Linked DNA regions of Aquibium oceanicum. Each later gene encodes a partner of the first gene's protein in a complex. Links are inferred from orthologs where the notes say so. Each region holds a gene or a part of one and is shown on either strand. Other genes may lie near its edges. The genes, in order: uvrB and BSQ44_RS12095.

Evidence for each region.
Region 2: the proteins of uvrB (region 1) and BSQ44_RS12095 are in contact, whole or in part, in a crystal structure (PDB 7EGT), measured with the Thermus thermophilus proteins. The link is inferred for Aquibium oceanicum from one-to-one orthologs. Residues at the interface, in WP_096411307.1 of Thermus thermophilus: Glu23, Leu25, Arg26, Asp27, Gly28, Glu29, Arg30, Phe31, Arg55, Glu326, Asp327, Phe328, Glu379, Ser382, Gln383, His398, Gly400, Arg401; in WP_096412145.1 of Thermus thermophilus: His654, Arg656, Phe657, Gln666, Asp668, Glu669, Lys680, Arg681, Leu682, Ser683, Lys685, Tyr686, Ala687.

The regions. Positions count from the first base shown.
Region 1 is NZ_CP018171.1:3,728,526-3,743,222, reverse strand. Bases 7,207-10,816 are described here. They hold uvrB (excinuclease ABC subunit UvrB), read right to left. Parts: upstream 10,503-10,816; coding sequence 7,407-10,502; downstream 7,207-7,406. Other genes in these bases: BSQ44_RS18240 (SixA phosphatase family protein), read right to left, coding at 10,607-10,816; BSQ44_RS18250 (LLM class flavin-dependent oxidoreductase), read right to left, coding at 7,207-7,249. Also shown: BSQ44_RS18295 (branched-chain amino acid aminotransferase), read left to right, coding at 1-493; BSQ44_RS18290 (MBL fold metallo-hydrolase), read left to right, coding at 627-1,268; BSQ44_RS18285 (BA14K family protein), read right to left, coding at 1,352-1,777; BSQ44_RS18280 (cold-shock protein), read right to left, coding at 1,952-2,158; BSQ44_RS18275 (cold-shock protein), read right to left, coding at 2,556-2,768; BSQ44_RS18270 (hypothetical protein), read left to right, coding at 3,304-3,522; BSQ44_RS18265 (CHAD domain-containing protein), read right to left, coding at 3,621-4,535; BSQ44_RS18260 (DUF922 domain-containing Zn-dependent protease), read right to left, coding at 4,612-5,265; BSQ44_RS18255 (DUF1206 domain-containing protein), read left to right, coding at 5,358-6,185; more of BSQ44_RS18250, read right to left, coding at 6,230-7,206; more of BSQ44_RS18240, read right to left, coding at 10,817-11,125; BSQ44_RS18235 (FAD-binding oxidoreductase), read left to right, coding at 11,534-13,174; BSQ44_RS18230 (sensor histidine kinase), read right to left, coding at 13,171-14,697. UniProt on the Escherichia coli protein: The UvrABC repair system catalyzes the recognition and processing of DNA lesions. A damage recognition complex composed of 2 UvrA and 2 UvrB subunits scans DNA for abnormalities.
Region 2 is NZ_CP018171.1:2,441,718-2,456,080, reverse strand. Bases 3,807-7,082 are described here. They hold BSQ44_RS12095 (ATP-dependent helicase), read right to left. Parts: upstream 6,740-7,082; coding sequence 4,007-6,739; downstream 3,807-4,006. Other genes in these bases: BSQ44_RS12090 (glyoxalase superfamily protein), read left to right, coding at 7,002-7,082; BSQ44_RS12100 (acyltransferase family protein), read right to left, coding at 3,807-3,898. Outside these bases: BSQ44_RS12120 (IS630 family transposase), read right to left, coding at 1-648; more of BSQ44_RS12100, read right to left, coding at 2,012-3,806; more of BSQ44_RS12090, read left to right, coding at 7,083-7,553; BSQ44_RS12085 (DedA family protein), read left to right, coding at 7,675-8,295; BSQ44_RS12080 (hemerythrin domain-containing protein), read right to left, coding at 8,246-8,836; BSQ44_RS12075 (DODA-type extradiol aromatic ring-opening family dioxygenase), read right to left, coding at 8,939-9,736; BSQ44_RS12070 (GFA family protein), read right to left, coding at 9,843-10,256; BSQ44_RS12065 (glutamine synthetase family protein), read left to right, coding at 10,407-11,759; BSQ44_RS12060 (bifunctional salicylyl-CoA 5-hydroxylase/oxidoreductase), read left to right, coding at 11,861-14,152; BSQ44_RS12055 (SDR family NAD(P)-dependent oxidoreductase), read left to right, coding at 14,181-14,363. UniProt on the Escherichia coli protein: A helicase with DNA-dependent ATPase activity. Unwinds DNA duplexes with 3'-5' polarity. Translocates on single-stranded DNA with 3'-5' polarity. Initiates unwinding more efficiently from a nicked substrate than double-stranded DNA.

The DNA.
Region 1 (14,697 bases):
GAAGCTGAAGGGCATTCGGCTGGACATGGCGGAGTATCGCCGGCCCGATCCGCGGACCGCGCCCTCGAAGTCCAAGGCCGCCGGCCTCTACATGATCTGCACGCTGTCCAAGCACGCGGCCGAAGCCAAGGGGTACGCCGACGCGCTGATGCTCGACTGGCGCGGCCAGGTGGCCGAGGCCACGGGTGCCAACGTGTTCTTCGTCAAGGACGGCGTGATCCATACGCCGAAACCCGACTGCTTCCTCGACGGGATCACCCGTCGCACCGTCATCGAACTGGCGAAGCGCCGCGGCTACGAAGTCGTCGAGCGCGTCATCATGCCGGAGGAGATGGAAGGCTTCGAGCAGTGCTTCCTGACCGGAACCGCGGCAGAGGTGACACCCGTCTCCGAGGTCGGCCCCTACAGCTTCACGGTGGGCGAGATCGCCAAGACCCTGATGGAAGACTATTCCGCCGAGGTCCAGCCGCGCCTCGCGGTGGCAGCCGAGTAGCGGCCGCAACCAAGCTGGACACCGGAACGTTCAGGGCGGCCTGCGGGCCGCCCGTTTCGTTGGCCGCCACGCCGGTGGTAGACGCTCGGCGCCCATGTCCCTATGTCTGGCCCGACACAATCGAGGAAAGCCAATGGGAAAACTCAGTGCCGGCATCATCCCCGTCACGCCGTTCCAGCAGAACTGCACCATTCTTTTGGACGAGGAGACGAAGGAAGCCGTCGTGGTCGATCCGGGCGGCGACGTCGAGCAGATCCGGGCCGCGATCGACCAGAACGGCCTGAAGGTCAAGGAGATCTGGCTCACGCACGGCCATCTCGACCACGCCGGCGGCGCCATGGACCTCAAGGAGGCGCTCGGCGTCGACATCGTCGGGCCGCACGAAGACGACCGGCAGATGCTGCTCAACCTCGAGAACCAAGCCCGCATGTTCGGAATGCCCGGACCGGTCCGCGACTGCACGCCCGACCGGTTCCTGAAGGAGGGCGAGACCGTCTCTGTCGGTGATCACACCTTCGAGGTGCTGCACTGCCCCGGACACGCGCCCGGCCATGTGGTCTTCTTCGACCGGGAAGCGAAATTCGCCCATGTCGGCGACGTGCTGTTCAACGGCTCGATCGGCCGCACCGACCTTCCGGGCGGCGATCACGACCAGCTGATCCGCTCGATCAAGGAGAAGCTATTCCCGCTCGGCGACGAGGTGGGCTTCATCTGCGGACACGGGCCGGGCGGTCGCATCGGCGACGAGCGGCGCTCCAACCCGTTCCTGCGCTGATTTTCTCATACGGCGTCGGAACACCGGGAGGCTCGCCGGTCGCGCCGAACGGCGCGACCACGGGACGAAGGCTCTCCTCAGCGTCAGTTGGCGACGCAGAAATGGTCCTGCCCGTCATATCCCCTGAACGTACCCGTCTGCGCATCGAACGAGCGATAGCGCTGCGAGCAGTAGCGGTACCATTCCGCCGTCCACGGCTCGAGGCCGGCCGCGTAGGAATAGCGCTGCTCGTCATAGTCGGCAGGAGCGGCCGGGAAGTAGCCGGTATCCACCGGCGCGGCGTAGGTGTTCTGCTGGTTGGCGATGGCGCCTGCGGCGATCGCGCCGACCGCCAGGCCGAGAAGGCCGGCCGCGATCATGTCGCCGCGCTGGTCGTGACGGTTGTGCGAGGAATGATACTTCGGCCGCTGCTCGCGCCAGCGCTCGCCTGCACTCGCGTCCAGAGTCGGCACGAGCGATGCGGCGCCCACGGCGAGCGACAGCACGAGAGATTTGATGATGCGGTTCATCGGCTGCTTCCTTCGACTGGTCCGGCCGCCTGTCGGGCCGGCTATGCTCGAAGGACTAGCCGCGCGCGGCTGAATGCAGCCTGAACGGGCGCGCGGACGGCGCGCGGCTTCCCTACAGCCGCGAGTGCTCCGCCCCGCCACGTCGCGAAAGGACGGGATGGCGGGGAGGCGTCTTCAGCCGATGGTGATGTTGACGGCCTTCGGTCCCTTGCCGCGCATGTCCGGCTCGGTGTCGAACGATACCTTCTGTCCGTCCTCGATGCCCGGCAGCCCGGAGGCCTGCACGGCCGAGATATGGACGAAGATGTCGCTTCCCCCGCCGTCCGGCGTGATGAAACCGAAGCCCTTCGCGTGGTTGAAGAATTTGACAGTGCCGGTCATCTGACCCATGAGGAACCTCTTCTCCCGTCAGGTTGTTCGTGGTGCGCCAAGCATCACGCGGTCATCAGCCGTTCACTAGGGGAGAAGAAACAGTCGGACGCGCGCCGGGGCCTTGCCGCAAACCCTCTCCTTCGCGATCCACCCGGCCGTACGGACGCAGAACCAGAGCCGGGGCATGCCATTCCAGTCTCCGGGCCGGCAAATGCCCGAATGGCTAATTTTTGGTTTATTTCCTGAGCGCGGGCAAGAAGTTTTTTCGCAAACGCAGCATAACCGGCACACGAGAGGTTGCGTGCCCGGTGCGTGAAGTACAGGAGAGGGAAGACGCGGGCGGAAGAACCTGCGTCTTCAGTCGGGAGAACCGGAGCTTGCGCGCCGAAGCGCGGCTAGCGGCTCGTCAGCCCGGGCGGAGGTTGACTGCCTTCGGACCCTTGCCCATGCGATCCGGCTCGGTGTCGAAGGTGACCTTCTGGCCTTCGGTGAGTTCCGCCATTCCCGATGCCTGCACGGCCGAAATGTGCACGAAAACGTCCTTGGCTCCGCCGTCTGGCTTGATAAAGCCGAAGCCCTTTTCGTTGTTGAAGAACTTGACAGTGCCCGTCTGGGCCATTGGGAAACTCCTTTTCCCGTTCATGTGTATTGGAACGGAACCGAGGCTTGGCCACGGAACCTGTTCCGGGTCAGCGGTTGGATCGAGCGTTCAAACTTTCGGGGAAAGGGTCGTCCTCTAACGTTCCAGTCTCCGGGTCTGCCGAACCCGAACGAGAGGAAGCTTGCACGAAAACCGGCCGATGGCAAGACGCTTGTTGCCGCAATGCCGATTGCATCGGAAAAAGTTCTTTGAGATTACAGTATCTTACTGGGGCTTCCCTAAGGGAGCCACCGCAACCCCCGTCTGCGATACTGCATTGCGGCATGGAACGGTTGTTCGCGGGATACGGAACAGTCGCGCCGGAGCGTCGTTCCGCAAACGACTGCCGCCGCCAGTACCGCGTCTGAATTCCCGGAATCGCGCTCTATTACGCGCCGCCTTCAACCGTGATAGAATGGGGAGTGTACTTTCCCCAGCGGAAGCGCACATTCAGGAGATGGCGGAGTTAAGATGCCGAAACGGCACGTCAACCGCCACATGAGGAGGCCCGAGGATGATGATCACATATGAGGGCGCAAGCCCGCCGACCCGAAGCTCCCCGCGCAAGAACAAGGAGGCCATTCGCCCGTTCGTCGATGCCGTATGCGACGAACTGGGAATCGCCGCTCAGGAGGGCAGCCGCCGTGAAGCCGTCGAACAGCGCATCATGTCCGCCTGGCGACGCGGAACGCGTCAGCCGCTCAATCTGGTGAGCGCCGGTCTGGAGACCTGACCGGTCTCGCGCTTCCTGTTCGAAGGTGAGTAACTGCTCCGGATTCCGTTCGGGAGCGGAAGCGTCAGGCTGTAGCCGCTGACATATCCGTCGGTCGGTTAGCTCGCGCCCGCCATTCGCGCTTCATCGCGCCATATGTTCCACCAGCGGCCCCACCGAGTGACGAGTTCGTCGGCACTTTCGGCAAAGAGGCGCGCTCCCAGCGGAAACGCATCTGCTTCGATGGCTCTCTGGCGGCGCGCTGCGAGCGCGAGGACGGTACCACGCCTCTCGCCGTCGCTGATCTCGTAGGTTTCGAGCGTTTCGACGAACACCGCCAGATCGTGGTGATCGCCAAGCAGGCACTCCAGTCGCTTCGCGGCCTTCCTGTGCGCCGCCATCGTCTCGCAAAAGGCCGGTTGCAGCAGGCGCGCATGGTACCAGTGATACTTCACGCGCTTGCGCCATTCGTGCATCTTTTGCGGCGTGGGGTCGCCCCGCGCCTCTTCCATAGCCTCCCGCGCCCGGCGGAACGTCTTTGCCAGACCGGATCCCAGTGCCTCGAACCCCTTGTCGTCGATTGTCCAGTCCCGCGCCCGCTGCTGCGCGGCGATCATGTTCTGGCGGAAGAGGTCGAGACGGGCCCCGAGCGCGTGGTCGTCCCGCGCATCCTTGAGGCGCGCGGTCAGGGCGGCTCGAACCGGCGCCATGGCGGTGCGATCGACCTCTCCCGTGAAGGCCTTCATCAGCGCGTCGTAGGTCCTCGTCGTCACCTTGGCGTCGCGGACGTCCGAGAGGGTACGGGCGGCTTCGCGGAAGGCGGCGTTCTCCTCGGCGTAACCGGAGAAGCCAGGTCGAACGAGGCGGACCAGACCGCGCAGCTTCTTGCAACGCTTGCGCAGCTGGTGGACGGTCTCGGATACGCCCATCGAGCTGTCGTCAATGTCGGCCACCGCCTTCTCAAGCTCGCGGCGGGCGATGCGCCGCACGCCCTTCTGCACCGTCTTGTCGCCCTGCTTGAATCGATAGGCCATGCTTCAACACGCTCCTCGCCCTGCGGGCGAACGGTGCAGCGGCGGGCAGGTTCCGCCTGCGCCGGCCGGCCGCCGGTCAGCCGCCGTTAACCAGCCCCAGGATCAGCTGGTGCACGTTGGCGCCCTGGCTCATCTCGACGCGGTCGAACTCGCGGCTCCTGGCGCGCTGTTCCTGCGAGGCTTCCGACAGCGGCTTCTGGATCGCCTGCCTGACCTTCTGGCACTTCGGATCGTCGGTGACGTTCACGCCGACCGTCGTGGCGATGATCTGATCCACCATCTCCTTCATGTGCTCGCCATGCACTTTCTCGTGCCGGCGCATGCCGTCGATGAAGGTCTTCCAGTTCGTTGCCGCCGGCTCAGGCAGCTTCTGCGAGGGTTTCGGCAGGTTGTAGATGATCGTCAGCCAGGGCTTGGCCGAAACCAGCGTGCAGGAGCCGTCCGGCTGCGGGCGGTAGTCGCGCGACCATTTGAGGTCGAAGGTGGTGTAGGCGATGGTACGCCTGCCGCCGCCGACGACGGGTCCCCGCTCGCCGATCGAGGCATAGAGCGCCGGCCCGCTGGCGCCGGAAATCGCATAGGTCTTCTCCTGTTCCACCGCCTGCCATTCGGCCGCCGCGGCGAACGAGCCGCCGAAGACGAGCGGGAGCAGGAGGATCGTCAGGACGAGGGTGGCAAGGGCGTGCGTCACGGGCGGACTCCGGAAGGGGCGGCCGGACCATAGCGGCATGCACCGACCGACGAAAGCGTACCCGGCAATGGCGACCCGCCTGGTGGAACCGCTCCTTCGCCGGCGCATTGTCCCCGATCGGAGGGTTCCCCATGCCATTTACGTCCGCAGCGTCCGGTTCCGCCGTTTCCACCGCGAAGGACTGGTTCCGTCCGCTCGCGCGCCTCGGCTATGCCGCGCGCGGACTGATCTACCTCGTCATCGGTTTCTTCGCGGCGCTCGCGGCCGTCGGTTCCGGCCGGGCGATGGGCACGGAAGGCGCGCTCCAGACCCTGATGGGCAGCACTGCAGGCAGTATTCTCACCTGGGTGCTCACCCTCGGCCTCGTCTCCTACGCCCTGTGGCGGCTCATACAGGCGATCTTCGACACCGACGATCACGGCACCGGCGCAAAGGGTCTCGCCGTACGCGGCGGTCTCGTGGCAGCGGCCTTCACCTACGCGACGCTGGCGCTCTACACCTTCTCGGCAGCGCGCGGCGCCGGCTCCTCGGGCGGCGGGGGAGGCGGCTTCGCCGAGACGCTCGCGGGATTCGTCGGCTCGCGCTGGGCCGCCACTATCATCGGCACCGTGCTGATCGGCGTCGCCTGCGCGCATTTCTACAAGGCTCTGAAGGAACGCTACGCCCCCCATTTCGCGGCGGGGCCGGACAGGATGCGCATCATCCACCCCATCGCCAAGACCGGCCTGGTCGCCCGCGGCATCGTCTTCGGCGTTGCCGGTTTCATGCTGGCGCTCGCCGCCTGGCGCGGCAACGGCCAGAACGAAACACCCGGTTCGGAGGAGGCCCTGCAATACATCCAGAGCCTCCCCGGCGGCGCTTGGCTCCTCGCCGCCACCGGACTGGGGCTGATCGCGTTCGCGGCCTATTCGTTCCTGGAGGCGGTGTACCGGCGGATCAATGTAGAAGAGGCGGGATAAGGCCCTCCCACTCCATAAGCCCGCTAATCAGCCATGTGCGCAGATCAGCGCCAGCCGAGGCCCGGGGCGACGTGTTTGAGGATAGCCTCTATGACGTGTGCGTTATAGTCGAAGCCGAGCTGGTTCGGGACGGTAAGAAGCAGCGTGTCGGCCTCGGATATTGCTTCATCAGTCTTCAGTTCATCGATCAGGACGTCCGGCTCGGCGGCATAGCCGCGACCGAAAACCGCCCGCTTCTGTGGTTCGATGTAGCCGAACTGGTCGCTGGAATCGTTGTTGCCGAAATAGGCGCGGTCCCTGTCGTCGACCAGCGCGAAAATCGAGCGGCTGACCGAGACGCGGGGCTCGCGGGCGTGGCCGGCCTCCGCCCAGGCCGCGCGGTAGGCGCGGATCTGCTCGGCCTGCTGGACGTGGAACGGCTTGCCGCTTTCGTCGAACTTCAGCGTTGAGGACTGCAGGTTCATACCGAGCGTGCCTGCCCATCGCGCCGTGGCGTCGCTGGCCGCACCCCACCAGATCCGTTCGCGCAAGCCCTCGGAGAGCGGTTCCAGGCGGAGCAAGCCGGGCGGGTTGGGGAACATCGGCCGGGGGTTCGGCTCTGCGAAGCCCTTGCCATGCAGCATGTCGAGGAAGACTTCGGTGTGGCGGCGCGCCATGTCGGCGTCGCTTTCGCCTTCGGCCGGCTGGTAGCCGAAGTAGCGCCAGCCATCGATCACCTGTTCGGGCGAACCGCGGCTGATGCCGAGCTGCAGGCGACCACCCGATATCAGGTCCGCCGCGCCGGCATCCTCGACCATGTAGAGCGGGTTCTCGTAGCGCATGTCGATGACGGCCGTGCCGAGTTCGATGCGTTTCGTGCGGGCGCCCATCGCGGCGAGCAGCGGGAAGGGCGAGGCGAGCTGGCGCGCGAAATGATGGACGCGAACATACGCGCCGTCGGCGCCGAGTTCCTCGGCAGCGACGGCCAGGTCGATCGTCTGGAGCAGCGCGTCGGCCGCGGAGCGGGTGCCGGACTGGGGGGAGGGCGACCAGTGGCCGAACGAGAGGAAGCCGATTTTCTTCATGGGGACATGCCTGAAAAGTGGACGCAACCGCTTACTTATGTGCGACGCAGCGGGAATGCCATTCGCGCGGCATTGACAGACTGTGCGCCTGATGCTGCGCCTCCGACGCCGTGTCGAACCTCGCGATACTCGCGGAGGATCGCCGATTCGACAGCTCCTACCGCCCCGGCCGTCCCGTCTTCCCCGGCCGGCGTTTCTGCCGCTTCTCGTCCGCCGCATCCTCGTAGGATCCTGCACCGACCTTCCCGCGCACCACCGGTCGCGGGTCGTCCGTCTCGCGCTTCCCACCGCCCTCATCCTGAGGTGCTCCGGCCGGCGGCCGGAGCCTCGAAGGATCGGGCTTGACTCCCTCCACCGGCTTTTCCGTGCGGCGCACCGTCATCTCGTCGAGGGTGTTCTTACGGAACAACGACTTGCCTTCGCCGGGCGTGCCGAAATCCGAACCGTGCGCCTCACGGTGCGACTGTTTTCTGAACAGCGAGCGATCGACGGCCCCGGCCGGCGTCGCGTGGTCGCCGGACGTGCCCATCTGGTCGAGGTCGGGCTTGGCAAACAGGCTGCCGCCCTTGCCGGCCGGCTTGCCCTTCGCCTTCTCCTTGCGGCTCTTCTGCGTGTTCTCTACGCCGGCGTCGCGTGCCAGCGGGTCGTCCATCACCGCGAGCTCGGTCTCGCGCAGCCGCTTGATCTCGTCGCGCAGGCGCGCCGCTTTCTCGAAATCGAGGTCCGCGGCCGCGTCGCGCATGGCCTTCTCGAGATGATCGAGATGCGCCTTGAGATTGTTGCCGACGAGGTTGTCCTTGCCGCCCTTGGTGAAGCCGGAGATGTCGGCGCGCACGTGGTCCTTCTCGTAGACCGAGTCGAGGATATCGGCGATGCGGCTCTTCACGCTTTCGGGCGTGATGCCGTGCGCGGCATTGTACTCGAGCTGCTTCTCGCGGCGCCGCTGGGTCTCGGCCATCGCGCGTTCCATCGAGCCGGTGATCTGGTCGGCATAGAGGATGACCTTGCCGTCGACGTTGCGCGCCGCGCGGCCGATGGTCTGGATCAGCGAGGTTTCGGAACGCAGGAAACCTTCCTTGTCGGCGTCGAGGATGGCTACGAATCCGCATTCGGGAATGTCCAGCCCCTCGCGCAGCAGGTTGATGCCGACGAGGCAGTCGAACGCCCCGAGCCTCAGATCGCGGAGAATTTCGATGCGCTCCAGCGTGTCGATGTCGGAGTGCATGTAGCGCACGCGGATGCCCTGCTCGTGCAGGTACTCGGTCAGGTCCTCGGCCATGCGCTTGGTCAGTACGGTGCACAGCGTGCGGTAGCCCTTGGCCGTCGTCTCGCGGATCTCGCCCAGCACGTCGTCGACCTGGCTCTTGGCAGGCCGCACCTCGACCGGCGGGTCGATCAAGCCGGTCGGGCGGATCACCTGTTCGGCGAAGACGCCGCCCGACTGGTCCATCTCCCAGCCGCCCGGCGTGGCCGACACGGCCACGGTGAGCGGGCGCATGGCGTCCCACTCCTCGAAGCGCAGTGGCCGGTTGTCCATGCAGGAGGGCAGGCGGAAGCCGTATTCCGCCAGGGTCGCCTTGCGGCGGAAGTCGCCGCGGTACATGCCGCCGATCTGCGGCACGGTCACGTGGCTTTCGTCGATGAACACCAGCGCGTTGTCGGGGATGTATTCGAACAGCGTCGGCGGCGGCTCGCCGGGCTGGCGGCCGGTGAGATAGCGTGAATAGTTCTCGATGCCGGCGCAGGAGCCGGTCGCCTCCAGCATCTCCAGGTCGAAGCGGGTGCGCTGTTCCAGCCGCTGCGCCTCCAGCAGACGCCCAGCCTTTTCAAGCTCCTGCAGGCGATGCTGCAGCTCCGACTTGATCGACTTGATGGCCTGATTCAATGTCGGTCGAGGCGTCACGTAGTGCGAGTTGGCGTAGATCTTGACGCTCTTCAGCTCGCTGGTCTTGTGGCCGGTCAGCGGATCGAATTCGGTGATCGCGTCGATCTCGTCGCCGAACAGCGATATGCGCCAGGCGCGATCTTCCAGGTGGGCGGGAAAGATCTCGATCGTGTCGCCGCGCACACGGAACGAGCCGCGCACGAAGTTGATGTCCTGCCGCTTGTACTGCTGGGCGACGAGGTCGGCGAGCAGCTGGCGCTGGTCGAGCCGGTCACCGACCTGCATCTGAAAGGTCATGGCCGTGTAGGTCTCGACCGAGCCGATACCGTAGATGCACGACACCGACGCCACGATGATGACGTCGTCGCGCTCCAGCAGCGAGCGCGTCGCCGAGTGGCGCATGCGGTCGATCTGCTCGTTGATCGAGGATTCCTTCTCGATGAAGGTGTCGGTGCGCGGAACGTAGGCTTCGGGCTGGTAGTAGTCGTAGTAGGAGACGAAATATTCCACCGCATTGTCGGGGAAGAATTGCTTGAACTCGCCGTAGAGCTGCGCCGCCAGCGTCTTGTTCGGCGCCAGGATGAGGGCAGGGCGCTGCGTCGCCTCAATCACCTTGGCCATGGTGAAGGTCTTGCCCGAGCCGGTGACGCCGAGCAGCACCTGCGTGCGATCCGCCGCGTTCACGCCCTCGACCAGATCCTTGATCGCCGTCGGCTGGTCGCCGGCCGGCTGGTAGTCGGACTTCATCTCGATCGAGATGCCGCCCTCGGATTTGTCCGGCCGCGCAGGCCGGTGCGGCGTCCAGAGCTGCCCGTTCTTGTGCAGCGGGTTGCCGCTCTCGATGAGCGCCGAAAGCGCCGCGACCGTTGCGGTGACCCCGGCATTCGACAGCGAGCCGGCGTCCTCCAGCGAGATGTCCATGCCGGCCACGGGGTTCAGGCCGGCGGCGGCCCGTTCCTTCGCCGTCGCCGCGCCGCCCATCGAGGTGCCGCGTGCCGTCTTGGTCGGGGCGGAGGAGCGTTCGGGGATCTTCTTGGCCGGCTTGCGGGCGGCTTCCTTCTCGGCGTCGATGGCGACCTGCACCCGGTGCTTGCCGGCCTTGGAGCGAATCTCGCGAGTCTCGGCGGCGCGTGTCTCGGCTTCCGCCGCGCGCTCCATCTCGCGCGCCCAGTCCGACACGGAGCCGGAGTACGGCGTGCCGGTCAGTTCCGGCTGCGGCGCCTCCTCGAAACCGCCCGGATGCAGCGGCTCGGAGGCGTCCATGAAGTCGGTGAGCGGGCTGCGCCGCTTCGGCGCGCCGGACGCCGCGCGGTCACGCTGGTCGTTGTCCGCGCGCAGCGGACGCTTCTTCTCGGGAGATCGGGCCATGGCCCGAATATGGAGAGTGTCGGCGCGAATGGAAAGGGCGCGTTCGCCGCGGGCCGCGATGCCGCACCGCCTGCTGACAGGAGGGTGTCAGGAGCGCGCCGGTCTCAGCCGGCGATCTCCCTCGGCACGACGAACGCAGTGAGCAGGCCGCTGCCGGCCGCAAGCTCTGGCCAGCCGCCTTCGACCGTAATCCGCGCCAGCGCCGAGGTCGGAAACTTTTCCCGCATCCGCGCCAGCGCCTGCGCATCCGAGGTCTCTCCCGCCAGCATCGCCGCCATGTCTTCCAGCCCCGGATTGTGCCCGACGACCAGCAGCCGACCCACCTCCGGAGGCGTCTCCTTCACGGCCGACAGGATCGTCTCGGCGGTCGCCTCGTAGAGATCCTCCGCGAATCGCACGGGAGGAATCGCGGCCAGTTCACCCGCGACGCATTTCCAGGTCTGTCGCGTCCGCTTCGCCGGCGAGACGATGGCGAAGTCGGGAAGCCAGCCGCGCTCGTCCAGCAGCCTTCCCACCATCGGCGCCGCCTTCTTTCCGCGATTGGCCAGCGGACGGTCGAAATCGGCAAGACCGGGGTCGCCCCAGGCGGATTTGGCGTGGCGCAGCAGGAGAAGTTCCCTCATCGGCCGCATTCTGCGGCGGAAATTTTTCAGGGAGAAGCCCTCCGTTTCCGGTGGGCGGCGGCAATCGCAAAATGACGCCACGTCATTCCGTAATCACGTAATCGCGCCGCCTGTGGAAATCGGCCACTGTACGGTGCGGATCGAGCAAATCGCCCCCACCGGCGAATCGGTTCCCGGTATCCACGTGGTCTGGCGAGCGAGAGCTTTCGGGTCGCGTGGTGCGCGGCCAGCGCTCAACCCCACCCCTATGGTCGCTGGCCGCGCCGGTGTCGCTTCGCGGCACCGGCGGAGCCTTTCCGACTCGTTCACCCTTTCCACCTCCCGGCCGGCCGGTCGAGTTTCCGTCGCGCAGCCGGTCGGCTACACTCTGCCGCAAGATTCGTAGGATCGGCTGGCCGGAGGGGGACGATGGCGCAGGACGGGAAACGCTTCCGCATCTCGCGGCGCCTGCTCCTCGGCGGAGCGCTGGCGGTCGGCGGCATTGGCTGGGCGGGATCGACGCTGGCGCGGCTGGCGCGGGACCCCTCGGGTCCCAAGGACGCCGGACGCATCGCGGATGCCGACGGCATGGGCCTCGCCAGTCCGCCGCCCCGCGGCCTGCCGCCGCACGATCCCGAGCTGCCTTGGCTTTCCAGGGGTGGCGCCTTGAACGACGCCAGCGCCCTGTCGCGTACCCCCGTGTACGGCGTGGTCGGCGTCACGGAGGAAGACCACGTCGCGCGGGCGCTCGCCTTCGCGCGCGAGAACGGTCTCAAGGTCTCCATGGCCGCGGTGCGCCACTCCATGGGTGGCCACGCCTTCGACGACCACGCGCTCGTCCTCGACATGATGGGTTTTGACCGCATCGAACTCGACGAGAAGGCGCACACGGTCACGGTCCAGCCCGGCGCCACCTGGCACGAGATCCAGAACGTGATCCATCCGCGCTTCGCTGTGAAGGCGATGCAGTCCACCGACATCTTCTCCGTCGGCGGTTCGATTTCCGTGAACGCGCACGGCATGGACCACCGCGCCGGGTCGATCGCGGGCAGCATCCGTTCCATGCGCGTGATGCTCGCCGACGGCAGCGTCGTGACCGTTTCACGCGAGGAGAGTTCGGATCTCTTCCGGCACGTGGTCGGCGGCTACGGCCTGTTCGGCGTCATCCTCTCGGCGACGCTCGAGATCGTGCCCAATGCGATCTACCGCACCTCCCGGTCCATCATCCGCTCGGCGGAATTCCCCGAGGTCTTCGCGAACGAGATCGGCGCCGAGGACGGGCCGTCGCTGTTCTACGGGCACCTCTCCACCGCGCCGGGCAACTTCCTCGACGACATGATCGTCTACCGCTACGACCAGACGTCCGAGGCGGTTCCGGCCGACATGCCGCCGCTGGCGGAACCGGGCGCCGTCGCGGTCAAGCGCGTCATCATGAACCTCGCCAAGCAGGGCGGCTTCTTCCAGCGGCTGAAATGGTTCGCCGAGAAGAACCTCGAGCCGGAATTCGAATCCTGCACGGTCCCGCGCACCCAGGCGATGGGCGAGGGCGAGGCATGCCTGGTCTCGCGCAACGATCCCATGCACGATTCAGTGCCCTACCTGTTCAACGACCTCGCCGGCGAGACCGACATCCTGCACGAGTACTTCGTGCCGCGCAGCGAATATCTCCCCTTCATCGATGCCGCCCGCGCGCTGCTGCGCGATCAGGACCTGCCGGTGCTCAATGCCTCGATCCGCGTCGTCGATGCCGAGGACATCGCGCTGCCCTACGCCGTCGAGCCGGCCTTCTCGCTGGTGCTCTACATCAACCAGGGCACCGACGAGGCGGGGAATGCGAGCATGCGCAAGCTGACCCGCGCCCTCGTCGATCTCACCTTGCTGCACCGGGGTCGGTTCTTCCTGCCGTACCAGCCGCACTACACGGCGAAGCAGCTCCTGGCGAGCTATCCGGAACTTCCGCTGTTCCTGAACACCAAGCGGCAGTACGACCCGGGCGAACTCTTCACCTCGACATTCTACCGCGTGCTGAAGTCCATGGCAGGCGACGCGCCGCTGCCGGGGCCCGCCTAGGCGCCAACAGCGGCCGCCGGCCGTCTCGCAGCGAGATCCTCCGCCACGGTGGAGACGACTGCCGGCGCGGTCAGCCGCCAGACCACGCCCTCAGGGTGGAACAGGTATTCCACCTCCCCATTCAGGTTCGCCCCGGTAAGGCGTTCGATCACGACCTTGCCGAACCCCGACCCGGTAGGTTCGGTGACGGGAGGACCGCCCTGCTCGCGCCAGGTGAGGTCGATGCCGTCCGTGCCCTCCCGCTTCCAGGAGACGACCACCTTGCCGGTGGAGTTGCTCAGCGCACCATACTTGGTGGCGTTCGTCGCCAGCTCGTGGAAGGCCAGCCCCAGGCTCTGGACGGCTTCCGACCGCAGCGCCAGGTCGGGCCCGAGCGTCTCGATGCGGTCCGGCTCTCCCTCGATGAAGGGCGCAAGCTGCCGCCGAACCAGTTCCCGCAGCTGCCCCTTCGCGCCCGCCGATCCGAACAGGAGGTCGTTGGAGCGTACGAGCGCGCCAATGCGGCTGTCGAAGCTGGTCTGGAACTCCTCCAGCGAGTTGCTGCGCCGGCTAATCTGCCGCGCGATCGCCTGGAGGACGGCCATGACGTTCTTGTTGCGGTGGGCGAGTTCGCCCATGAGCATCTTGATCTGCTCCACCTGATCGCGGGACTGTTCCTCGCTCGCCTGCAAGGCGTGGGTCCGCTCGCTGATCACGTTCGCGGCCTTGCGGATCGCGTCCAGCACGACGTTCGCCTCCGCGATCGGCTGGCGCGCAGCCTCGATCGCGCGCCCGGCGGCCAGGTCTCCGGCGGCGATTCGCAGCTTGGACATCGAACGCGACATCCGCCGCGCCAGGAAGGTGGCGAGGCCGACCGTTACCAGGGCGGCCAGCAGCGCCAGCAGCGCCAGGCCGTAGAAGCTTCTCCAGAAGGGCGCGTCGAGCGTGGCGCGGGGTACACGCACGGAGGTCCGCCAACCCGTCACCTGCGACCAGCGATAGCCTTCGACCCACTCGTCCGAATCGCCTGTCTGCCTGACGACACCGCCGCCCTGACCGCCGTTCTCGTTGACGGAGGGCGGCTCGGCCGAGAGTGCTGCCGGCGGATCCTGAGCGATCACCCCGCCGCTGCGGTCGGAGACGATGACGTTCCAGTCCGTGCCAAGCTGCTCCTGCGCGATGATCTCGCCGATCCGGGCAACGTTAAAGGTGATTACCAGGATGTAGCGAAGCTCGTCGTCCCGCATGACCGGGATCTCGACGTTGACGACCCTCTCGCCGGACACACGGCCGACGAAGGCGTCCGACACGTAGGACTTGCGCGACTTGGCGACGATCTCGGCACTGCGGATATCGGCCGTCTTCGGAAGCGGCGTTCCGAAGGGAACGCGCGTGTTGAGGACCTGGTCGTAGTCGTCGTCCAGCAGGATGACATGGACGTCGCTGTTGCGAAGCGCCGCCCGGGCGCGGGCGTGAAACGCCTCCAGGCGTCCCTCCTGCAGGAGTTCGGAGGTTCCCAGCGTCTCCAGCACCGTGATCCAGCT
Region 2 (14,363 bases), 1.3 Mb from region 1 along the record:
GACGTAGCGTTCGAAAATCTCTGCTTTCATCGCGCCCTCGACGATCCAGGGCGCGACGAGGCCGTGACTGCGCAGGCTGGCGACGAAGCTCTGCGTACGCCAGTGCCCGAAGGGAGCGTGCGTCACATAGCGCTCGCCCTTCGGCGACCAGCCGGTGCGCTTGGTCAGCTTGGTGTTGGTCGAGGTCTCGTCGATGAAGACGAGGCGGGTCAAGGCTCTGGCGAAGAACGGCTTTCGGCCCGTCGTCCAGAGTTCCCGCGCAGCCCGGACCTCAGGCCGCAGTTGCTCGGTGGCGCGCAGAGCTTTTTTTTTGCTGAGGCCGATGCGGTGCAGAAGTCGACCGACGCTCGATCGGTGCACGACGCAGCCACGCGCCTCCAGTTCGACGCAGAGCTCGTCCAGCGTCAGTTCCCGGGCCTGAGCCATGCGCCTGCGCACAAAGCCGACGTGAGGCGCCAGCTTGCCCGAGCCCGGCGCGTGCCCCTGCCGGCGCGGCTTCAGCGAACCGGTTTCCCGCCGCAGCTTTATGAGATCGTTCACGAAGCGGGGCGGCACAAGGAAATGTTGCGCCGCCTCCCGGTGACCATGACCCTCATCGACATAACCCGCGACACGCTCACGCAACGCCATCGGATGCGGCTTGCTCATCGCGGCTCTCCATCAAACCTCAATGAATCACGCCAGCGCCTGATTGGGAATCCTGAATCAGGTTAGAGGCGACGTGCTTTAGCGTGACATCTTTGTGCTCCTCGATCATCCCGACGATGAAGTCGGCATGGCCGTCGAGCCGCGAGCCGCGCCGCCGCCCCTGCGGTCTTGGTGCGGTCTCGCCCAGCCGTGCTCTGCCGATCCAGCGGATCGCGCTCCATCCACCCACCCCGAACCGAGCCGACGCCTGGCGCGCCGATGTCCCCTCGGCCACCGCCTTAGAGACACGAGACCGCAAATCCTCACCCAATGCCCTCGCCATCGAACACCTCCATCGAGGTGAACGTTGAGTCAGCAGCAAGGACCCGCGTCACATCACAATCGATTCATCGATCCCCGGAAGTGCTCTGCCGTGACATCCTTTGGCTCCTCGATCATCCCGACGATGAAGTCGGCATGACCGTCGAGCCGCGAGCCGCGCCGCCGCCCCTGCGGTCTGGGTGCGGTCTCGCCCAGCCGGGCTCTGCCGATCCAGCGGATCGCGCTCGAAACGCCCACACCGAACCGTGCCACCGCCTGGCGCGCCGACACCCCTTCGTCCGCGACCTTCAAGACACGCGACCGCAAATTCTCACCCAGTGCCCTCGCCATCATCCACCTCCATCGAGGTGGACGTAGAATCAGCAGCCAAGCTACAAGTCACATCACAATCGATTCATCGATTGGCGGATGTGCTCTAGGACATGTCTCTCGAAAGCGGAACCGCGTTCGGGAGGCATGCACAAGACAGACATCCAAAGCTCAGAAAGCGAATCTGAAAGTTCGCGACGCGATCTCGCCCAGCGCCTTAGGCGAAGCGCCTCAGGCTGCCTACTGCGTCCTGGTTCGGCGGATTTCCTCGTCGAACTGATGGCGGGCGGCCTCAGGTGCGTCGAACTGGTGGCGTCCGATGAACCTGCCGGTCTCTTTTCGGCGATCGGCGAGGTTATCCCGGAAGTCGCTCGGCAGCGCTGCACGTTCAATTTTACGCAATCCGCGCGATCATCTACCACGCAAGCACTACGATGACTGCCTGCAGGAAACTACGACTGACAGGTTTGCTCTGTGGCAGACAGAGATGACGGCGTTGGCAATTGAGCGGCTTCGAGGTGAGGCACACGTTTGCGATAACAAGAGCAATGTAAGGATGACCAACGACCGACGATATGATGAGCCTGCGCGCGGTGGAGGAGACGCCCGAGCGATCCGAGTCGGAAGCGGCGGTCATAGCTGAACCGAGAACGACTACGGATTGGAGCATCCGAGATCGTCATGTAGCCACTTCGCTTTGGGGCCAGTTAAACGAGCTCGCGCTGCAAACCGCTTAATCTCGGGCACGAAGAATATATTTGAGTTCTGGCTCCGCCTCCAGCAATAGCCGGCCAAAATAACTCGCGCCCGCGACGGTCCAGTGGCCGTAGTCCCATACCGTCAACTCAGAAGTTCCAGGCACGAATACCGGGCAGCGAGGTTGGCATGCAACACGCATCTTGTCGACGAAGTGAAAATTTAGAGTTTCCGAGGCTCTTTCGAGCTGCCGATTGAGGGTCGGTGGCAACGTCTTTTCGAACTTTGCAGCGAACTCATCGATGCCATCGACCCTGCCATAACGCTGAAGAATGATCGGGATTTTCGGGGCGTACTCCCACGTCGCGCCGAAGACAAAAATCGGCGCCGCCGTCGTCTTGCGCAATGCGGCAATGGTCGCTCCGAGCCGGTCTACGGACCACTGCTTCCATCGCGGGGCAAGAATAACAGCCCTAGCATTCCTGAGCCGCTTGTCCTTCAGGAGTAAATCGAACCTTTTTCGACAGACCTCGGCCTCTTCGGCGCTAGTTACCATCGAGGATGCAAGACCGACTTCGATTGGTCTTTCGCCGACCGCCGGTTGGCAGTCGTAGGGCATGAATAGCCGCCGTACTTCATAGCCAGAAGCATGCAAGGCGATGTCGAGATCCTGCCCGTGGCTGTCGCCGATCAAGAGGATGTCACCATCTGCAGATGAGCGCTTGTTCTTGTCTCGGATCTTCAGGAGGTACGCGCTGCGCTCGCTTTTATAGTGGGCGACGCTCGTCGAGGCCTCACGAACTTCCGCGGGAATGCGCCACTGCCAACCACCCGACCACCATGCATGTGTTGCCGCTGCAGAAACGATTACAACCGCAGCCAAGCCGCCTGCAACGCGATAGCCGGATCGCTTCCAAAACAGGTCGCTTCGCATGGGGCGCTCCACGAAAATATTGAGCGCGATGCCTGCGGCGACTGCGGCTGCCAGAAGCAGCACTTGGTCGCGGGGCCCAAGTTCGGGCTCGATGCGGTACTTGTAGAAGACCACGATAGGCCAATGCACGAGGTATAAGGAGTAGGAGATGTCGCCGATGAAGATTACGGGTCGCGACATTGCAAGAGCCGGCGCTGATTTTCCGAAGTAGATGCAAAGTACCGCTCCAGCGACCGGAATCAGCGAAACGAGCCCGGGCATCGGGAATGTCGCTTCGAGGAGCACACAGGACGCGAGCATCACGGCGACGCCGGCAAGAAATGCAAGCAGGCCTGTCCTGCTCGCCGCCGCTGGATTGACGAACGTGAGAAGGGCGCCAGCGGCAAACTCAAAAATCCTAAAGGGTACCAGGAAGAAAACAGCTTCGGGGTGGTTCGACAGCAAAGCTTCGGCGGCCACGAGAGAGATGAGACCGGAAGTGACGACGAACCAGATTGTCGCCTTCCGGCCAAGCCGCGAAAAAACCAGAAGCGCGGCTGGCCAGAGCAGATAGAATTGCTCTTCTACGCCAAGCGACCACGTATGAAGAAACGGCTTCGTGTCGGCAGCTTCGTCGAAATATCCAGCCTCCAGCCAGAACACGATATTCGATGCCGAGAATGCGGCCGCTAAACCCGATCGCGCTGCGGCGGCAAGGTCGTCTGTCGAGAGTAATACTCCTCCCACAACGAGGGTCGCGGCAATCGTCACAACAGAAGCAGGCAAGAGGCGCCTGATCCGACGAAGATAGAACTGCCACAATGCGGTACGACCGCCTGCGACATCTCTGAGGATTATTCCGCTTATCAAGTAGCCGGAAATGACGAAGAAAATGTCGACGCCGAGATAACCGCCCGCCATCCAGCCTGCGTCAACGTGAAACAAGAGTACCACGACAACGGCAAACGCCCTAAGCGCTTGAATGTCGCCTCTGAACGCGCGGTCTTTCAATCTTGCGGCTCCGTTTAGCGGTTGGGCGCAAATATCGAAGATGGCACGCGGAAGTCAAACATCATCCGGATGAAAAGATACGATGGAAAAACTCTCACTGCTAAACCCTCACACCCCCTTCACAAACCCGTCCAGCACCCTTTTCTGCCCGGCCTTGTCGAAGTCGATCGTCAGCTTGTTGCCCTCCACCGCCGCGACATTCCCGTTGCCGAACTTCATGTGAAAGACCCGATCGCCGACCTGGAAGGCCGAGAGGGTGTCGGAGACGCTTTTCGCCACTAGTTCGCCTTCGATGACACGGCTCTTCACCGAGCCGGCTCCGGCGCCGAAGCCGGAGTCCGGTTCGCCGTAGCCGATGCGCTCCACCGCGTGGCCGGAGCGGGTGCCCCAGTTGCGGTCGGTGGCTTCGGTGCGGTTCTTCTGGGCGCGGGCCCAGCCGGGGGTGGAGTAGGTGTTGGAGAAGGCGCCGCCGTCCGCTGAGCCGGTGCGCGCGCCGCCCGCCGACTGGTTGCCGCTTGAGCCCAGATTGTCGAACCGCGAGGCGCCGTAGGGGTTTTGCCGGCCCGCGCCGCCGCGTCCGCCCGCGAAGGAGCCGCCGCCGAAGGAGCCGCCATAGCCTGAACCATAGCCGCCGTAGGAATTGCCCGCTTCGGCGACCTCGACATGGGCCTCCGGCAGTTCGTCGAGGAAGCGTGAGGGGATGGTGGATTGCCACAGGCCGTGGATGCGGCGGTTGGAGACGAACCAGATGTGCAGGTTCTTCTTGGCGCGGGTGAGCCCCACATAGGCCAGCCGCCGCTCCTCCTCCAGCCCCGAACGTCCGCCCTCGTCGAGCGCGCGCTGGTGGGGGAAGAGGCCTTCCTCCCAGCCGGGCAGGAACACGGTCTCGAACTCCAGCCCCTTGGCCGAATGCAGCGTCATGATGGAGACGGCGTCCATGGTCTCGTCCTGCTCGGCGTCCATGACGAGCGCGACGTGTTCGAGGAAGGAGCGCAGGCTCTCGTATTCCTCCATGGAGCGGATGAGCTCCTTGAGGTTTTCGAGCCGCCCCGGTGCCTCGGCCGACTTGTCGTTCTTCCACATGTCGGTGTAGCCGCTCTCTTCGAGAATGGTCTCGGCGAGTTCGGTGTGCGGGGTGTTGTCCAGCGCGTCGCGCCAGCGGGCGAAATTGGCCGCGATCTCGCGGAGCGCCGCGCGCGGCTTGGGCTTCATCTCGTCGCTCTCGGCGAGCTTTCGCGCGGCTTCCAGCATGGGCACGCGCAGCGCGCGGGCGGCGTCGTGGATCTGGCGGATGGCGGCTTCGCCCAGGCCGCGCTTGGGCACGTTGACGATGCGCTCGAAGGCGAGGTCGTCGGCGCCCTGCGCCACCACCCGGAAATAGGCCATGGCGTCGCGGATTTCCTGCCGCTCGTAGAAGCGCGGGCCGCCGATGACGCGGTAGTTCAAGCCGAGCGTGACGAAGCGGTCCTCGAACTCGCGCATCTGGAAGGAGGCGCGCACCAGGATCGCCATGTCATTGAGATGCAGGCCCTGGCGCTGGTGCTGCTCGATCGCCTCGCCGACCGCGCGGGCCTCCTCCTCGGAGTCCCAGGCGGCATGCACCATCACCTTGGCGTCCTCGGGGTCGGGATGGTCGGTGAACAGCGTCTTGCCGAGCCGGCCTTCGTTGTGGGCGATGAGGTGGGAGGCCGCACCCAGGATGTGCGCGGTGGAGCGGTAGTTGCGCTCGAGCCGGATGACGGTCGCGCCCGGAAAATCCTTGTCGAAGCGCAGGATGTTGTCGACTTCCGCGCCGCGCCAGCCGTAGATCGACTGGTCGTCGTCGCCGACGCAGCAAATATTTATCTGCTGCGGTTTGCTTGCGCTCACCCTGTCGCCGCTTCGCGAGGGCGCCCCATCGAGCACGGCAGCCGGTCGGCCTTGCGAACCTTCGGTTCGCGAGGAGGCCGGGGTCTGATCGATCTCCCCCCCTGATGGGGAGATCGGCCGCCCGGCTTTCGGCCGCTGCGCCAAGAGCCTCAGCCACATGTACTGCGCGGTGTTGGTGTCCTGGTACTCGTCGACCAGGATGTATTTGAACCGGCGGTGATACTCCTCCAGCACGTCGCGGTGGTCGCGCAGGATGCGGATGGGGTGGAGGAGGAGGTCGCCGAAGTCGCAGGCGTTGAGCGTCTTCAGCCGCTCCTGGTAGGCCGTGTAGAGCTCGCGGCCCTTGCCGTTGGCGAAGGCGCGCGCGTCGCCTTCGGGGATGTCCTTCGGCGCGAAACCCTTGTTCTTCCAGCCGTCGATCATCTGGGCGAACTGGCGCGCCGGCCAGCGCTTGTCGTCCAGTCCCTCGGCCTGGATCAGCTGCTTGATCAGGCGGATGACGTCGTCGGTGTCGAGGATGGTGAAATCGGAGCGCAGCCCGGCGAGCTCGGCATGACGGCGCAGGATCTTGACCCCGATCAAGTGGAAGGTGCCGAGCCAGGGCATGCCCTCGACCGCCGAGCCGACCAGCACGCCGATCCGCTGCTTCATCTCGCGCGCGGCCTTGTTTGTGAAGGTGACGGCGAGGATCTGGCTCGGCCAGGCGCGGCCGGTGGCGAGGATGTGGGCGATGCGGGTCGTCAGCACCCGCGTCTTGCCAGTGCCGGCGCCGGCCAGCACCAGCACGGGACCTTCGGTGGTCTCCACCGCAAGCCGCTGCTCGGGGTTGAGGCCCGAAAGATAGTCCGGCGCCTGTTGCCGGCGGCCCGCCATGGCACGCGCGGCGATGCCGGAGGGACCGGCGGGTGCCGCGGCCGGGCGGGGCGGACCATCGTCCTCGTCGAAGAACGGCATGTCGGGGAAATCGGACATGCCCCGGAATGTAGTGATTCGGGGGCGAAAGGCCAGCAAGGGGTGCCGTTTTGTTCCAGGCGAACCGGCGATTGACGCGCCGGCGGGCGCGCGCCTATTGTCCCCGCAGCGGCTGGCGCAGCCCGCAGCCCGCACCCCGGCAAGGGGAATTGCGAATGCGCCGAAGGACGATCCTTTCCCGATTCATTCGAAAACGGCGGAGGACATCGGCAAGGCGGGCACCGGTTCTTTTTTCCGCCGCCAGCGAAGGATCGGAAAATCAATGCTCGCCCATTCAGATGCCAAGGCGATGGCGAAGTCGCTTCGTGCGGCGCTCGCCGAGCGCGGACAGGAAATCCCCCATTCAGCCGCGCTCGAGATCGTGGCGAGACAGTTCGGCCTGCCGAGCTGGAACGTGCTGTCGGCCAGGATCGACGGGGCGGGAGACAACGGCGCGCGTGCGCCTTTCGCCTTCGAACAGGCCATTCCCATCGTGCGCATCTTCGACGTCGCCAAGGCGCACGAGTTCTATCTCGGCTTCCTCGGCTTCTCCGTCGACTGGGAGCATCGCTTCGGCGAGAACTTTCCGCTCTACACGCAGGTCTCGTTGGGCGGGCTGACGCTGCACCTCTCGGAACACGCGGGCGACGCCAGCCCGGGCGGAAACATGGTGGTCTATATGAGCGGCGTGGAGGCCTTCCAGAAGGGGCTGCTCGCCAAGGACTACAAGTACAACCGCCCGGGCCTCGAGCGCCAGGACTGGGGGCTCGAGTGCACCGTGATCGACCCGTTCGGGAACCGGATCAGGTTCATGGAAAGGCAGGGGAAAAGCTGAACGCAGCCGCTGTCCACCTCCGCGCGCACAGATCGACCGGCTCATGGTTCGGCGGGTCCACCGTGAGCAAGACCGGTGGATCACCGGCGCCTGCGCCCGGCGCGGGGACGCGTACTCCGGCATGAGCGACATCATCCATATGCTGGTCGAGCGCTACGGGCTGCTCGCCGTCTTCCTGGGCAGCGTGGCCGAGGGCGAGACCGCGGCGATCCTGGCCGGCTTCTTCGCGCACCAGAACGTGTTCGCCCCCTGGGCGGCCTTCGCGGCGGCGGCGGTGGGCGCCTTCATCGGCGACGTCATCTTCTTCATCGCCGGGCGGCGCTTCAGCGATCACCCGCGCCTGCGGCGCCTGCGCGGAACGCCGGCCTTCGGGCGGGCCATGTCCTGGATCGAGCGCCATCCGAACCTCTTCGTCCTGTCGAACCGCTACATCTACGGCTTCCGCCTCGTCGGCGGGGTGGCGGCCGGCCTGTCGTCGATCCCGGTCGGACGCTTCCTGGTGCTCAACGCGCTCTCGGCCGCCTCCTGGGCGGCGCTCTTCGGCGGGCTCGGCTATTTCGTCGGGCTGGGTGCCGAAGAATTCCTGGGCGAAGCCTTCGAGCGGCACGAGCGGCTGTTCATCGCACTGGGGCTGGCGGTCGCGGGCCTCGTCGCCGCGCGTCTGCTGATGGTGGCCAACCGGCGGCGCAGGCTCAGTGCGGCACCAGAGCCGCGTCGCCCCGATCCAGAATCAGCGGAATGATCAGGTCCTCCTCGTCGTCGAGGTGGCGCGTCAGCATGGCGACCAGCCGCTGGTTGGCGTCGGCATAGGCATCGGCCGCGAAGCGCCGCTTGTCCTCGTTCTCCTTCAGCGCCCGCAGGAAGCCGTTCGCTGTCTCGGCGTTCATCTCCAGCGCCTCGTGGATCATGTGATGGTCGGCATCCAGGATGTCGAAGCCGCGCTTCAGCCTGGTCTCGGCGCGCGCGAAAGCGGGGAAATAGTGCTGGTCCTCGACGTTGTGGTGGCCGTCGAGATTGCCGAGAAAGAAGTTGAGCCGCGGCGCGAACCACTGAGCGAACTCATTCGCGTTTGTCCTGCCCTCGCGGTAGTCGGCGATGCCGCCGGTCAGCATGCCGCCGAGTTCGCGGAACATGCCGTGCCGCTGCAGCCACATGCCGGCCATGCCGCCGATGTTGTGGTGGGCTGCCCAGTTCTCGCGCGGATATTTTTGGACCAGGAACCTCAGGTCTTCCGGAAGCCCGGCGCGTTTCATCAGGTCGAGTTCGGCTTGCATGTCGTTCATCCGGCGGTCCTTCGAGGCGCCGAATATAAGCAAGGAACGCGCGCATGAAAGAAGGCACGCGGCGGTGCGCCGGTATCCGCGGCGTGCCCGCCGTCGCGCGCCTCACTGGAACAGGTAGGAATCGTAGGCGAAGAAGCCATATTCGCGCGAGGCGTGAACGCGTTCGGCATTCGCGCGATCGCCGGCCGCGCCCAGCGCGAAGAAGATCGGCATCAGATGTTCGTCGGTCGGGTGATTGTCGGCCGGGAACGGCGCCCTGCGCCGCCAGTCGAACAGCGCCTCGATGTCGCCCTCGGCGAATCTTTCCGCGAACCAGTCGGTAAAGGCGTTGAAACGCTCCCCGATCTGCGGGTCGATCGGCCGGCCGGTGCGCATGACGCTGATGACGGCGCGCAAATTGTGCGTGATGTGGCCCGAGCCGATCAGCAGGATGCCCTCCTCGCGCAGCGGCGCGAGGGCACGGCCAACGGCATAGTGCCAGCGCGCGTCGCGGTCGGGATCGATCGAGATCTGCACGACCGGGATGTCGGCTTCCGGGAAGGCCAGCTTCAGCGGCGTCCATGTCCCGTGGTCGTAGCCGCGCCGCTCGCAGCGCGACGGCGCCAGCCCCGCCTCCTCGAGCATAGAGAAGACGCGCTCGGCAAGCTTCGGCTCGCCCGGCGCCGGATAGACCATACGGTAGAGTTCCGGCGCGAAGCCGCCGAAATCATAGATCATATCCGGGTGCGGATCGGTCACCACCGAGACGCCGCCGGTCTCGAAATGGGCCGACATGATGACGATCGCCTTCGGTCGCTCGATGAGCGCCGGGATGCCTTCCAGGAAGTGGCGGGCGGCGATGTCGTCGATGACGATGTTGGGACCGCCGTGCGAGATGAAGAGCGAGGGAAGCGTGGCCATGGATGGTATCTCCTTGGCCGCAAGATAGGCACATCGCTCGCTGGCGTGGAGCCTCGCAGCGGAAGACTGAGCGTTCACTCAGCGGGAACGAACCGCAAGAACCTGTTCAACTGTCCGCGACGACGACGCCCGGCGATGACGCCGACTGCGGCAGGCCGTCGTCGATCGAATAGTAGTCGCCCTTATCGGCCACAAAGATGTGCGCTTCGGCCTTCAGTCCGGTCGGCGCCTCGAAAGCGCCCGCCATCACGGAGGTCTTCCCTGACCGGTCCTGTTTCCAGAAAAGCGCCGAACCGCAATGTTTGCAGAAGCCGCGCTGCGCAATATCCGAAGCCCTGTACCAGGTGATGCTGTCGGCTCCTTCGACCGTCAGACTTTCATCGGCGACGTCCGTCGCAGCGTAGTAATGGCCCGACTGCTTGCGGCACTGCGAGCAGTGGCAATAGACGACGCCGCGCAGCGCGCCGCGCGTCGTGAACCGCACCGCTCCGCACAGGCATGCCCCGCGATGTTCTTCCATGTTCGTCTCCCTCTCGGCGTGATGATCCTACGGCGGACCGGTTTCGACCAGTGCGGATTTTTGAACCTTCGTTGAACGAGATGCGACGTGCCAAGGTGACCAATCCCCAATTCACCGCTAGGCTTACATCCGGGCAGCGGGAAGGGCGACATGGGCGATCGGGACGAACTCCAGACATTCCTCGCGGAGAATCCTGGCACGACGCATTGCGACGTCGTTCTCTTCGACCTCTGCGGCAACGCCTACGGCAAGCGCCTGCCGCGCGCCCACATGGCGAAGCTCTTCGACCAGGGCTCGCCGGTCTGCGCGGCGATGTCGCTGGTCGACGTGCAGGGCAACACGGCCGACCCGATGGGGTACGGCTTTTCGGACGGCGATCCCGATGCCAACGTTCTACCGGTTGCCGGAACGCTGGTCCCTGTCCCGTGGAACGAGGGCCTCGCGCAGGTCATGGGCCGGCCGGTTCACGCAGCCACCGGCGAACCCTTCTGGTACGACCCGCGCACGGTGCTCGAACGCACGGTGGGGATCGTCCGCGAGGCGGGCCTGAAGCCCGTGGTGGCGGCCGAACTGGAGTTCTACCTGATCGACAGGGAGCGCGGCGAAGACGGCGCGCCGCTCCCTCCCAGCTCGCCCGCGACCGGCGCGCGTGAATCTGCCGGCAAGGTACTGTCGCTCGCCAAGCTCGACGAGTACCAGCCGATCCTCACCGACATCGAGGATACGTGCCGGCGCCAGAACGTCCCCTCCTCCACCATCATCAGCGAATACGGCGCTGGCCAGTTCGAGGTGAACCTCGAACATCGCGACGATCCCGTGCGCGCCGCCGACGACGCCTGCCTGCTGGGGCGCATCGTCCAGGCCGTGGCGCGCAGGCATGGGATGGAGGCGACGTTCCTGTCGAAGCCTTTTTCGGACCAGGCCGGCAGCGGGCTGCACGTTCACGCAAGCATGCTCGACGCGGACGGCCAAAATCTTTTCGACGACCGCTTCCCGCAAGGCCAGACGATGCTCGGTCATGCCGCGGCCGGTCTCCAGGCTACGATGGCGGAGGGCATGGCGCTCTTCGCGCCCAACATCAACGTCTTCCGCCGCTTTGAGGCCAACAACTTCACGCCGGTGACGAAGGACTGGGGCGAGAACAACCGCTCCGTCGCCTTCCGCGTTCCCGTCTCCTCCGGGGCGTCGCGGCGCATCGAGCACCGCATCGCCGGTGCCGAGGCGAACCCCTATCTCGTCATCGCCGCGGTGCTGGCGGGCATGCATCACGGCATCGAGAACAGGCTCGACCCGGGCGACAAGCATACGGGCAATGCCGGCGCCGAGATCGACGACGCTTTGCCGCTGACGCCCTGGGATTCGCTGAGGGCGTTGCGGGCGGCAACGGTCCTGCCGCGGTGGCTGGGCGAGGATTATCCCGCCATCTACGCCAGCGTAAAGGAGGCCGAACTCGCCGCCTTCTTCGCCCTGCCCTCCCGGCGCGAGTTCGACTGGTATCTGTGAGGCGCCCCGGCGGAATGCTTCAATCATGAAATTTCATGCTTGAAACAATTTCGCGACGGTGCCATGCTGCCCTTGCACTCGAGTGGAGGAGGTGGCGCGACATGAAGATCGCAGTCCTCGGCGGAGGTCCCGCCGGCCTCTACTTCGCGATCTCGATGAAGCTGCGCGACGCCGCGCACGAGGTTACCGTCATCGAGCGCAACAAGGCCGACGACACATTCGGCTGGGGCGTGGTGCTCTCCGACGAGACGCTCGACAACCTCGCCGAAAACGATCCCGTCAGCGCCGAACGCATCCGCGCGCATTTCGCCTACTGGGACGACATCTCGGTCTTCTATCGCGGTACCCGCACCGTCTCGACCGGCCACGGCTTCTGCGGCATCGGCCGCAAGCAGCTTCTCGTCCTGTTGCAGGAGCGCGCCCGCGAACTCGGAGTCGATCTTCGCTTCGAGACGGAATCGCGCGAACCGCGATATTACATGGAGCGGTACGACCTCGTCGTCGCGGCCGACGGGTTGAACTCCAAGACCCGCACCGCCTTCGCGGACGTTTTCAAGCCCGACATCGACATCCGCGCCTGCAAGTTCGTCTGGCTCGGCACGCACCAGAAATTCGACGACGCCTTCACCTTCATCTTCGAGGAGACCGACAAGGGCTGGGTCTGGGCGCACGCCTACCAGTTCGACGCCGACACCGCGACCTTCATCGTCGAGTGCTCGGAGGAGACCTGGAACAACTACGGCTTCGGCACCATGTCGCAGCAGGAATCGATCGCCGTCTGCGAGGAGATCTTCAAGGATCACCTCGACGGCCACGCGCTGATGACCAACGCCAACCACATCCGCGGCTCGGCCTGGATCAACTTCCCGCGCGTGCTGTGCGAGCGCTGGTCGCACGAAAACCTGGCTCTGATGGGCGACGCGGCCGCCAGCGCGCATTTTTCCATCGGCTCGGGCACCAAGCTCGCCATGGAAAGCGCCATCGCGCTCGCCGACTACGTCACCTCCGAACCGACGCTCGAAGGCGCCTTCGCGAAGTACGAAGAGGCGCGCCGCACCGAGGTGCTGAAGCTCCAGTCGGCGGCACGCAACTCGCTCGAATGGTTCGAGGACGTGGAGCGTTACTTCCACCTCGATCCCGTGCAGTTCAACTATTCGCTGCTCACCCGCTCGCAGCGCATCAGCCACGAGAACCTGCGGCTGCGCGACAGCGAGTGGCTGGAGAGCGCCGAGCGCTGGTTCCAGCGCCAGGCCGGCAACGAAACCAACACCGCGCGCGCGCCGATGTTCGCGCCGTTCAGCTTGCGCGACATGGACCTGAAGAACCGCATCGTGGTCTCGCCCATGGCGCAGTACAAGGCGGTGGACGGCTGCCCGACCGATTGGCACTTCGCCCACTACGCCGAGCGCGCCAAGGGCGGCGCCGGCATGATCTACATCGAGATGACCTGCGTTTCGCCCGAAGGCCGCATCACGCCCGGCTGTCCCGGCTTCTACGCGCCGGAGCACGAGGCGGCCTGGAAGCGGCTGGTCGATTTCGTCCATGCCGAGACCGAGGCGAAGATCTGCGCCCAGATCGGCCATTCAGGCCCCAAGGGCTCGACCCAGCTGGGCTGGGAGGAAGCCGACGCGCCGCTTCCCGAAGGCAACTGGCCGCTACTCGCCGCCTCCGACGTGCCGTGGTCGCCGGCGAACGCCCGGCCGAAGCCGATGGACCGCGCCGACATGGACATGGTGCGCGACCAGTTCGTGGCCTCGGCGCGGATGGCCGATCGCTGCGGCTTCGACATGCTGGAGCTGCATTATGCCCACGGCTACCTGCTCTCCTCCTTCATCACCCCGCTGACCAACCGGCGTACGGACGAATACGGCGGCAGCCTGGAAAACCGCATGCGCTACCCGCTGGAGATCTTCCAGGCCGTGCGCGCGGTCTGGCCCGCCGGTAAGCCGATCTCGGTGCGCATCTCGGCCAACGACTGGGTCGGCGAGGACGGCGTCACGCCTCAGGAGGCGGTGGAAGTCGCGCGCATGCTGCGGGAAGCGGGCGTCGACATCTGCGACGTCTCGGCCGGCCAGACGTCGAAGCTGGCGAAACCCGTCTACGGCCGCATGTTCCAGACGCCATTCTCCGACCGCATCCGCAACGAGACCGGCATGGCCACCATGGCGGTCGGCAACATCTACGAGCCGGACCACGTCAACTCGATACTGATGGCCGGCCGCGCCGACCTCGTCTGTCTCGCTCGTCCGCATCTGGCGGACCCCTACTGGACCCTCCACGCGGCGGCGGCGCTCGGCGACCGCGGCGTCAAGTGGCCCGACCCCTACCTGCCGGGCCGCGACCAGCTCTACCGGCTCGCCGAGCGGCAGGACCAGATGACGGGGAAGGTGTGATGGCGGCAATTTCGACAGGCGGGACACCATGACGATCTCCCTCACCCACGCGCTGGTCACCGGCGGCGCCACCGGCATCGGCAAGGCCATCGCCGAGGCACTCGCCAAGGCCGGCGTCGAGGTCACCATCTGCGGCCGCCGCAAGGAGGCGCTCGACGCGGTGGCACAGGGCAATCCGAAGATCCACGCCATGACGGCCGACGTCACGGAC